DNA from 3 places in the Carnobacterium sp. CS13 genome. Region 2 is predicted to be linked to each of the others. Evidence: predicted binding sites of a transcription regulator. Region 2 holds the regulator's gene; each other region holds the start of a gene.
What was found. The regulator LexA, encoded in region 2, represses DNA repair genes until DNA is damaged. The targets are predictions, from matches to a motif close to CNAACANNTGTTNG.

Region 1 (3,288 bases), 470 kb from region 2:
AGCTCGGATATTCCGTCCTTCTCGTCCAATGATGCGGCCTTTCATTTCATCATTTGGTAAGGTAACCACGGAAACTGTTGATTCGGATACTTGATCTGCAGCACACCGTTGAATGGCCAAAGCGATCAAGTTACGCGCACGGCGATCGCCTTCTTCTTTAGCTTTTTCTTCTGAATGTTTGACCATTACCGCAAATTCGTGTGACAGGTCATCTTCTGTTTCTTGAATAATAATGTGTTTCGCATCTTCTCTTGAAAGTGCAGCTACACGTTCTAGTTCGGTTTCTTGTTGCTCAACCAATTCTTTCGCTTTCTTCTCCAAATCGTCCACTAGTTGTTGTCTTGAACTTAATTTCTCTTCTTTTGCTTCAAGCAGTTGTTCACGCTTTTCTAAGCCATCATTTTTACGGTCGATGTTATCTTCCCGTTGTACCAAACGATTTTCTTGTCTTAGAACCTCATTTCTTCGCTCTTTCAGCTCAGTTTCAATTTCAGTTCGGTATTTGTAGTTTTCATCCTTCGCTTCTAACATCGCTTCCTTTTTCATGGTTTCTGCTTCTCTTTGTGCTTCATCCAATATTCCAGTTGCAGTGTTTCTAGCACCAGCCAGTTCTTTTTCATGGGTTGATTTGCGGATAGCATATCCTACAAAAAGACCGACAACTAAAGTAACGATAGCGAAGGCTATACTGATAAAATTCATTCTTCCACCTCCGTATCATATATTTAATTTGTCATTTATTATTTATCAATTATTTGGTAGAGCTACACACTTATTTACCAATAAAACCTACCTGTTATCTAAAGATAAAGTAATAGATATCTTAATTTTAATTGTCCTCATCAAACATGTCAACTTAATAATGTCTTTTAGAGGTGTTTCGGTCATTTTTGTTCCTGAAATGAGAACGCTATCCTATTTTATCGATTATTTTCCTTTATCTTTTTCATTTTTCTCTATAACAAAAAAACCAATCTAAACGAATGGTTTTTTTGTTAGGCTTATTAATAAAGTTTATATCTCTTCTGGTGCAATTTTCTTTTTAACAGTTGCTTTTGCTTCTTTTATTTCTTCTGGTTTAGCAGATTCAACAGGCTCTGCTGGTGCATCTCCAATACCATAAGCTGCTCGAACTTTTTCTTCGATTTCAGCTCGTAATTCAGGATGGTCTATAAAGTATTTTTTAGCATTTTCGCGTCCTTGACCAATACGTTCGCCTTCATAAGAATACCAAGCACCCGACTTATCAATGATGTCTTTTTCTGACCCCATATCTACTAACTCGCCGACTTGTGAAATCCCTTCTCCGTACATAATATCCACTTCAGCCACTCTGAAAGGCGGCGCTACTTTGTTTTTTACGACCTTGATTTTTGTACGGTTTCCCATAATATCCGTGCCTTGTTTAATTTGTTCTGCACGTCTTACTTCTAAACGAACTGTTGCATAGAATTTTAGAGCACGTCCACCAGGAGTAATTTCCGGGTTACCAAACATCACACCAACTTTTTCACGAATTTGGTTGATGAATAGCGCAATGGTTTTTGTTTTATTGATTGAACCGGATAATTTACGCAAAGCTTGAGACATCAAACGAGCTTGCAGCCCTACATGACTGTCCCCCATTTCGCCTTCAATTTCTGCACGCGGTACTAAAGCAGCTACTGAGTCAATTACAACGATGTCAACTGCTCCACTTGATACTAATGCATCAGCAATTTCTAGTCCTTGTTCACCGGTATCGGGTTGTGATAAAAGCAATTCATCAATGTCTACTCCTAATGCCGCAGCATATTTAGGATCTAGAGCATTTTCTGCATCAATAAAAGCGGCAATTCCGCCTTGTTTTTGAACTTCTGCCACAGCGTGCAGTGCTACTGTAGTTTTACCAGAACTTTCTGGTCCATAAACTTCAATGATTCGGCCTCTTGGGAAACCGCCCACTCCTAATGCAACATCCAGTGCTAAAGAGCCACTTGGAACAGTAGAAATACGGGTATCGATTTTTTCCCCTAGTTTCATTACGGAACCTTTACCAAAGTTTTTTTCAATCTTTTTCAATGCTGCATCTAATGCTTGTTTACGGTCTTCTGCCATTAATGTGTCCTCCTTGACTACTTTCTATCTGTCAAAATTCATTCAATTAGTTAGTTGTTTTAATTAGTCTCGCAAGTCTTATTATAACTTTTTTTTGATTTAAAAGCAAGAAAAAAGCGAACAAACATTCGGTTTGTTTTTCCAACAGGTTTTTTAATCTTTTAGATAAGTTTTTCCCTCAATAGGTTTCCCTAACAATTCTCGTCGGATCATATCCAGAGCCGATAAGACTGCTTGTTCGCGATTGCTGTTGCGCCCTTTTCCAAAATGGAAGCATTTAGCATAAGAAACGGTATCTTTAAAAGCATAGCCAATCCAAACCGTTCCTGATTTTTGTCCTTCTAATTCTGCAGGACCTGCAACACCGGTAAAGGAGACACCGATATCTGTTCCAAATTGATTCTTAACACATTGTGCCATTTCAATGGCGCAGTGTGCACTGACTACCCCATATTGTTCAATGGTCTCTTTTGATACACCGAGGATGTCTTCTTTTATACGATTGCTATATGTCACTACTCCCCCTTCAAAGTATTCAGAAACGCCAGCCGTCGTTGTCAACATACTTTGAAAAGCTCCACCTGTCAGGCTCTCTGCAGCTGTTAGAGTCAATTGTTGTTTTTTGATCAGCTCACCAACTACTTCGACCAAGCGCGTCTCTTCCCCATACCCATATAAATAGTCTCCTACACGGTCTTGGATCTTTCCCTCTAAGTCATCCAATAGTTTTTGACAATCCGTCTCAGTCCTTCCATTGGCCGTCAAACGCACGCTCACTTCATTGACTCCCGCATAAGAAGCGAGTGTGGGATTGGTTTGGGTTTCGATCAAATCATCTAATAAAGTAACTAAACGCGATTCTCCGATACCAAAAAAACGCATTACTCTTGACATTAAAACATCTTCTTTATCAGCATAACTTAGCAGTATTGGTTTTGCTTCTTGAACAAACATGGCTTTCAATTCATGCGGGGGACCAGGAAATAGTAAATAAGTCTGCTCATTGTGCTTGATAAACATCCCAGCAGCTAAACCATTCGGATTTTTCAAAACCATTGCACCTTCTATTACCAGTGCTTGCATCCGGTTGTTTTCCGTCATTGTTCGATTCATTTTTTTATGATAATCAGTGATGTTAGCCATAGTCTCTGAATCCAAAACCAACTCTTTGTTTAAATGTTCTGCCAGCAC
Region 2 (3,288 bases):
TTTCTGTGTTTTTTGAAGTAGGATTTGTTACAATAAAAGACGGTGTTATGAATATTGTTCCAAATGCTGAAAAGAAAGAGTTGACTGAATCGACTACTTATCAAAACCGTTTGAAAAAAATAGCAGCTGAAGAAGCTTTGATCTATAGTCGGTTTACTGAACTAGAAACCTGGTTAAAACAACAGTTGAAAAAAGAACTGTAAAATTGGATGGAGGAAAAGTTTCAATGGACTTAAAAAAATATATTGCAAATGTACCCGATTTTCCCGAAGAAGGCATTATCTTTCGTGATATTTCACCTTTAATGGCAGATGGAGAAGCTTACCGTTATGCTACCAACGAAATCGTTCAATACGCAAAAAATAAAGGCGTGGATATGATTGTTGGACCTGAAGCTCGTGGATTTATTGTAGGATGTCCCGTTGCCTATGAATTAGGTATCGGTTTTGCGCCGGCACGTAAAAAAGGAAAATTGCCTCGTGACACAGTCGAAGTCAACTATGGTTTAGAATACGGCAATGACGTTTTGCAAATTCATAAAGATGCTATCAAACCTGGACAAAAAGTGCTGGTTTGCGATGATTTACTAGCTACTGGTGGAACAATTGCGGCAACAGTCAAATTGATTGAGCAACTAGGAGGAGAAGTAGTCGGTATGGCTTTCTTAGTTGAGTTAACCGATTTAAATGGACGTGACAAAATTAAAGGATACGATATTTTAGCTTTAATGGAATACTAGAAGCTTGATAAACTAATAATGGACAATATAAAAAGTCGTTAAACAAAATTTGTTTAGCGACTTTTTGTATTAAAATATATGGCTGCGGTAAAGTCCTACGACTTTTCCTAAAACAGATACTTCATCTAAAATAATAGCATCCATGGTCTCATTTTCCGGCTGCAAACGATAATAATGATCTTCTTTATAAAATCTCTTACATGTTGCTTCGTCTTCATTGGTCAAGGCAATAACGATATCTCCGTTGTTGGCGCTGGATTGTTTGCGGACGATCACTTCATCACCATCAAAAATCCCAGCATCGATCATGCTTTCCCCACGGATAGTCAACATGAAAAGCGATTCGCTTTCTTGTTTTAAGTTTGGCGGAAGCGGAAAATAATCGGTCGCTTCTTCTACTGCTAAGATGGGTTCGCCCGCTGTAACAGTTCCTAGCAAAGGAATTTGTTTTAATTGAACACCTAATTTTGATAACCCCGTAGCTGTTAATTCGATTGCTCTCGGTTTACTAGGATCTCGTTGGATAAACCCGTTTTTTTCCAATCTGGACAGATGCCCATGGACAGTCGATGTAGAAGATAAAGAAACGGCTGTTCCAATCTCGCGTACAGTCGGTGGGTAACCTTTTGATTGGACTTGTTCGTGGATATATTGTAATACTTCAATTTGTCTAGATTCTGGAGTTTTACGCATAAATAGCTGCACCTCAATTCCTATATATTTCTTATTCATAGAATACCATAAAATTATATGCGAATCAAACAAATGTTCGCTATATTTAAAAATCAATTTGATGTATTTTATAGGATTTTTTTGGTATAGTAGCTAAAGAATACAAATAATGGAGTGAGTAAAATGTTACCTAAAGAACAATTGACCAGAATCAATGAATTAGCAAATAAATCTAAAGCTGAAGGGCTGAGCTTGTCTGAACAAGCAGAACAAAAAAAACTTCGCGAAGCGTATTTAGCGGCTTTTCGAGGAGGAATGCGCAATCATATCGAAGGACTAAAAGTTGTTGATGAGGAAGGCAACGATGTGACTCCCGATAAATTGAAAGAAATCCAAAAAGAAAAAGGCATCCACGACCGTTCCTAACAAATGGAGCGATAAATAGTGCAGGTATGAGGAAAGAAAGACTGTCTTTATAAAAAATGCATTCAGTGATTGCTTCAATGGGAATAAAACAGTAAAATAGAGGTATTACAATTGAAAGGATGATTTACTTGTTTGACAATACGGACCAATTAGCGGTAAATACAATTAGAACACTGAGTATAGACGGAGTGCAAAAAGCCAATTCTGGTCACCCAGGCTTGCCGATGGGGGCAGCGCCGATGGCGTATACTCTTTGGACGCAACAATTAAAAGTAAACCCTAAAAATTCAACGTGGGTGGATCGGGATCGGTTTGTCCTTTCAGCCGGCCATGGTTCAATGATGTTGTACAGCCTTTTACACCTTGCAGGCTATCAGGTGTCGATTGATGATCTAAAAAAATTCCGCCAATGGGAAAGTAAGACTCCTGGACACCCAGAAGTTCACTATACCAATGGGGTTGAAGCGACTACTGGTCCATTAGGACAAGGGATCGCAAATGCTGTAGGAATGGCAATGGCTGAAGCCCATTTAGCCGCTACGTATAACAAAGAAAATCACCAAATCGTGGATCATTACACGTATGCTTTGTGTGGCGATGGCGATTTAATGGAAGGGGTTTCTGCAGAAGCAGCAAGTTTAGCGGGTCATTTAGAGTTAGGTAAACTGATCATGTTATACGATTCGAATGATATTTCATTGGATGGACCGACTTCAAAAGCCTTCACTGAAAACGTTGGAAAACGGTTTGAAGCGTACAATTGGCACTATATTTTAGTAAAAGATGGAAACGATTTAGACGAAATCAATGCTGCACTTGAAGCAGCAAAAGCAGAAACAACGAAACCAACCTTGATCGAAGTGAAAACGGTGATCGGTTTTGGGGCTCCTAATGCGGGATCTCATAAAGTCCACGGTGCTCCACTAGGTCCCGAAGGGATCGAAGCAGCGAAAAAAGCTTACGGATGGGAAGGCGAAGACTTCTTCGTGCCCGCTGAAGTAGCACAACGTTTCAAAGAAACGATGGTCGATAAAGGCGTTGCAGCGGAAAAAGAATGGACGGCTGCTTTTGAAGCTTACCGTAAAGATTACCCTGAGCTAGCGGCTCAATTCGAATTGTCGATGACTACTGAACTGCCAGAAGGTTGGGACAGTGAATTGCCAAGCTTCTCCGTAGAAGACGACGCTTTAGCTTCTCGTGTTACCGGAAGCCAAGTTTTGACTGCTATCTCTGAAAAAGTTCCTTATTTCTGGGGCGGATCAGCCGACTTATCGTCTTCAAACAACACGATGGTTGCTGGAGAAAAAGATTTCCAACCGGGACAATATGAGGGCCGCAATATTTGGTACGGTGTCCGTGAGTTTGCGATGACAGCTGCTGCTAACGGAATCGCTTTACATGGTGGTTCAAGAACCTATGTCGGCACGTTCTTTGTCTTTACCGATTATTTA
Region 3 (3,288 bases), 590 kb from region 2:
CACCAAACGCAGCTGATCTTCTACAGTTAGAAACGGAACTAAATTTGAAGCTTGTAAAATAAATCCAATTTCTTTAAACCGCAAAGCAGCTCGTTCTTTTTCAGGTACCTCACTAAATTTATGATTATTTATCAATACTTTTCCTTCTGAAGGAGTTTGCAATCCGCCGATGATCGTTAACAATGTACTCTTACCTGAACCGCTCGGCCCAATGATCGCTGCAAACTCACCCGCTTCAACCGAAAAATTCGTTTTTTTCAATGCTTCAACTTTCGTATGCCCTTCACCAAAAGTACGCGTTACATCAACTAATTCAATTAATTTCATCTTCTTCTCTCCTAACCGATCGCTTCTAATGGATCAATATTGACCACTGTTCTGACTGAAAACAGAGCACCTAACACAGCTACTAAAACCAACAAAATTGTTATCCCCGCTAAAAAAACGACATTCGTTCGATAAGGTACCGCTGCCGGCAAGACTAAAGCTGTCAAAACAGTTAAAATCAAACCGATTCCCACGCCCACTGCTGCTAATAAGAAAGTTTGCGCCACGACAGATGCAGATATGTAGCGAGTTGAAATCCCTTGAGCTTTCATCACTCCAAACATGCTTGTTTTTTGCAGGGTTAAGACATAGATAAAAATGCCGATCACTACAGCTGCGATCACGACTAAGAAACCGATCATCAAGCCAAAGGTTAAAACTTGTGCAGTATATCCTGGTATTTTATTGATATAATCTTTAATAGGGTAGGCTACTAATTCGTCATTGTCGATTTGAATATTATCCAATGAACCTGCTTCACCACGGACGACCACTGCACTGATACGGCCGTTGTCAGAATCATCCACTGCTTCAAAACGTACTTCTTGGAAAGCCGGTATAGTCGTATACAAAACCGGCGCTACATTGAATTTAGCATTTTCCGTAAACCCTACAACGGTTACTTCTTTGTCGTTTCCAGCCAACTCTAAGACGTCTCCTATTTCAATGCCTTCTTCTTCTTTCAAACTAATGTCAGCCACGACTTCATCTTTTCCGCTAAATGCTTCGCCTTCGATTACTTCCGGCATAATGAACTGATTAGCATCGATGCCAAAAAACGTGACATTTATTTTAGCATCCTCACCAGTCTTTCCGGCTTTTCTGACAACACTAGGAGCTTGTCCTAAAAAAGCAATTTCTTCGCCAGAAACTTCTTTAGCTTGTTCCAATGTCATCATCGACATATTGATATTCGTATTGGACTCATCCGTCAATACAATTCCATCTGCTTCCCATTTGTCTATACTCGTACGGTTATCTTGCGCTAGCCCATATGCTAAACCCACTAAAAAATAAACCAAATAAGAGACCAAAACTAGGACACCAATAATCAACGCAAATCGTGTTTTTGAATAGTTCATTTCTTTCCATGCTAAAAACATTTTCTTCACTCCTTTTCTTGATTTTACTCAACTAAATATACCACAAATCAACTGTTATCTTATAACACTTTGATTATTTTACTTGAAGAAGCAAAGTGGTTAGTACAACAAAAAAATTGATTAGTTTTTTTGAACTTACCAGTTCTTTCTATTTTAATTATTTAACTGCTTGTTTGCTTTACTTACAGAACGTTTGTTCGTATAATATAACTATAAACAATAGAACGATCAAGTAAAGGAGCTGCTAATATGAATTTCGCCATTATTACTGGAAAAGTCATTTCTGAAATCAAAGTTATCAACACCACTCATGGAGCACCATTATGCCGCTTCACACTCGAAGCGGACGACCGTCAATTTAACTGTTTGGTCGCTGGAAAAAAAGCCTATCGATTTGTATACGATATTGAAGAATATTCTGTTATCACAATAGAAGGAACCATTAATCATCGGATGCAATTGGTGGTGCAAAACTATCGGACTGAATCAAAACCAAATTATTTTGGGCACATCTTTGATTACAAAGGCAGAAAACTGCCACACAAAAAAGTGATGTTCTAACTCTATTGAACTGCAAGAAACTTAATCTATTTCCTTAACCTAATTTATACTAACTGCTGTTGGCCAAAAAAAAATAAGACGGAAGATTTTTTGGATTGCGAGTTATCTTATGCCATCCTTGATTTTCTTCCGTCTTGCTTTTTAGTTTACTTCACCAACTCGTATATCGCTTCAGCGTAAATACTCATGGCATTCATCAAGTCATCAATGGCCATAAACTCGTTAGCTTGGTGCATGGTATCGATGCTATCAGGGAACATAGCACCATAAGCTACACCGCGTTCAAATAAACGTCCATATGTGCCGCCGCCGATCGTTTGTTCATGAGCTTCTAAACCTGTTTGTTTTGCATAAACATTTAACAACGTTTTAACCAATGGATCATCCGCTGGAACGTAGTGAGGCGCTTGTGCTTTACCGCGTCCCAGAGTTACTCCATATTGGCCTAATTTAGCATCTAAGCCTATTTCAATGCTTTCAGCACTGACGCCTTTAGGGAAGCGGAAGTTTAACGCAATCAATCCGCCGTCTTCTGGTGTGAATGTGAAGACTCCTGGATTCATCGTTAAATCGCCCATTATGTCATCTACATAGTTCAATTCCAGTTTTTCAGCTCTAGAATCATCATGGAAATACTCTGCTGTCATTTCTAGATAGTTTTTAGCATCTCCGCCAAATGAATACCCGTTTAAGAAGATTGCCAAATAAGTTGCTGCATTCACTCCTCCACGAGGTTCCATCGCATGTGCTGCTTTCCCGTTAACTTCAATCGTGACTTGTTTCCCATCAATGGTCACTGTTCCAGTCACAGGAGATTTTTCGATAAAGTCATAGAAATCTTTTTCAATTTTTTCAGCTTCTTGGCTGTTAAATACAGCTGTTGCATCTTGAGGAACCATATTTTCACGTAATCCAGCATCAAAACTGGTCAACTCGTTTTTTCCGCCTGCATTCGTACCTTGCGTACTGACATAGACAGTCAAAATACCTTTTTCACCATTAATGATTGGAAATTCTGCATCTGGTGAAAAACCAAAATCAGGTTTTTCTTCTACTTCAAAGTAACGATCCATACACATCCAGCCGCTTTCTTCATCAGTTCCAATAATGAAACGGATGCGTTTAGAAACCGGCAATTCCAATTCTTTGATCATTTTCAGTGCATAATAAGCTGCCACTCCGGGACCCTTATCATCGCTCGATCCACGAGCATAGATACGTCCGTCTTTGATCACCGGATCAAACGGGTCTGTTTCCCAACCTGAACCAACTGGTACAACGTCAACATGTGCTAAAA

Region 1: a site for LexA is predicted at 2,215-2,228, ahead of recA (recombinase RecA). Genes of this name have one in related genera too.
Region 3: a site for LexA is predicted at 1,617-1,630, ahead of JHE06_RS02925 (ssDNA-binding protein). Genes of this name have one in related genera too.

What each region holds. Positions count from the first base shown of each region.
Region 1 covers NZ_CP067364.1:705,775-709,062, reverse strand. Annotated here, with positions in the region: gene rny (ribonuclease Y) at 1-702, opposite strand, end outside; gene recA (recombinase RecA) at 1,015-2,097, opposite strand; gene JHE06_RS03430 (competence/damage-inducible protein A) at 2,251-3,288, opposite strand, start outside.
Region 2 covers NZ_CP067364.1:1,176,503-1,179,790, forward strand. Annotated here, with positions in the region: gene recJ (single-stranded-DNA-specific exonuclease RecJ) at 1-203, shown strand, start outside; gene JHE06_RS05760 (adenine phosphoribosyltransferase) at 227-739, shown strand; gene lexA (transcriptional repressor LexA) at 809-1,432, opposite strand; gene JHE06_RS05770 (DUF896 family protein) at 1,595-1,837, shown strand; gene tkt (transketolase) at 1,957-3,288, shown strand, end outside.
Region 3 covers NZ_CP067364.1:587,479-590,766, reverse strand. Annotated here, with positions in the region: gene JHE06_RS02935 (ABC transporter ATP-binding protein) at 1-327, opposite strand, end outside; gene JHE06_RS02930 (ABC transporter permease) at 339-1,430, opposite strand; gene JHE06_RS02925 (ssDNA-binding protein) at 1,680-1,991, shown strand; gene pepV (dipeptidase PepV) at 2,138-3,288, opposite strand, start outside.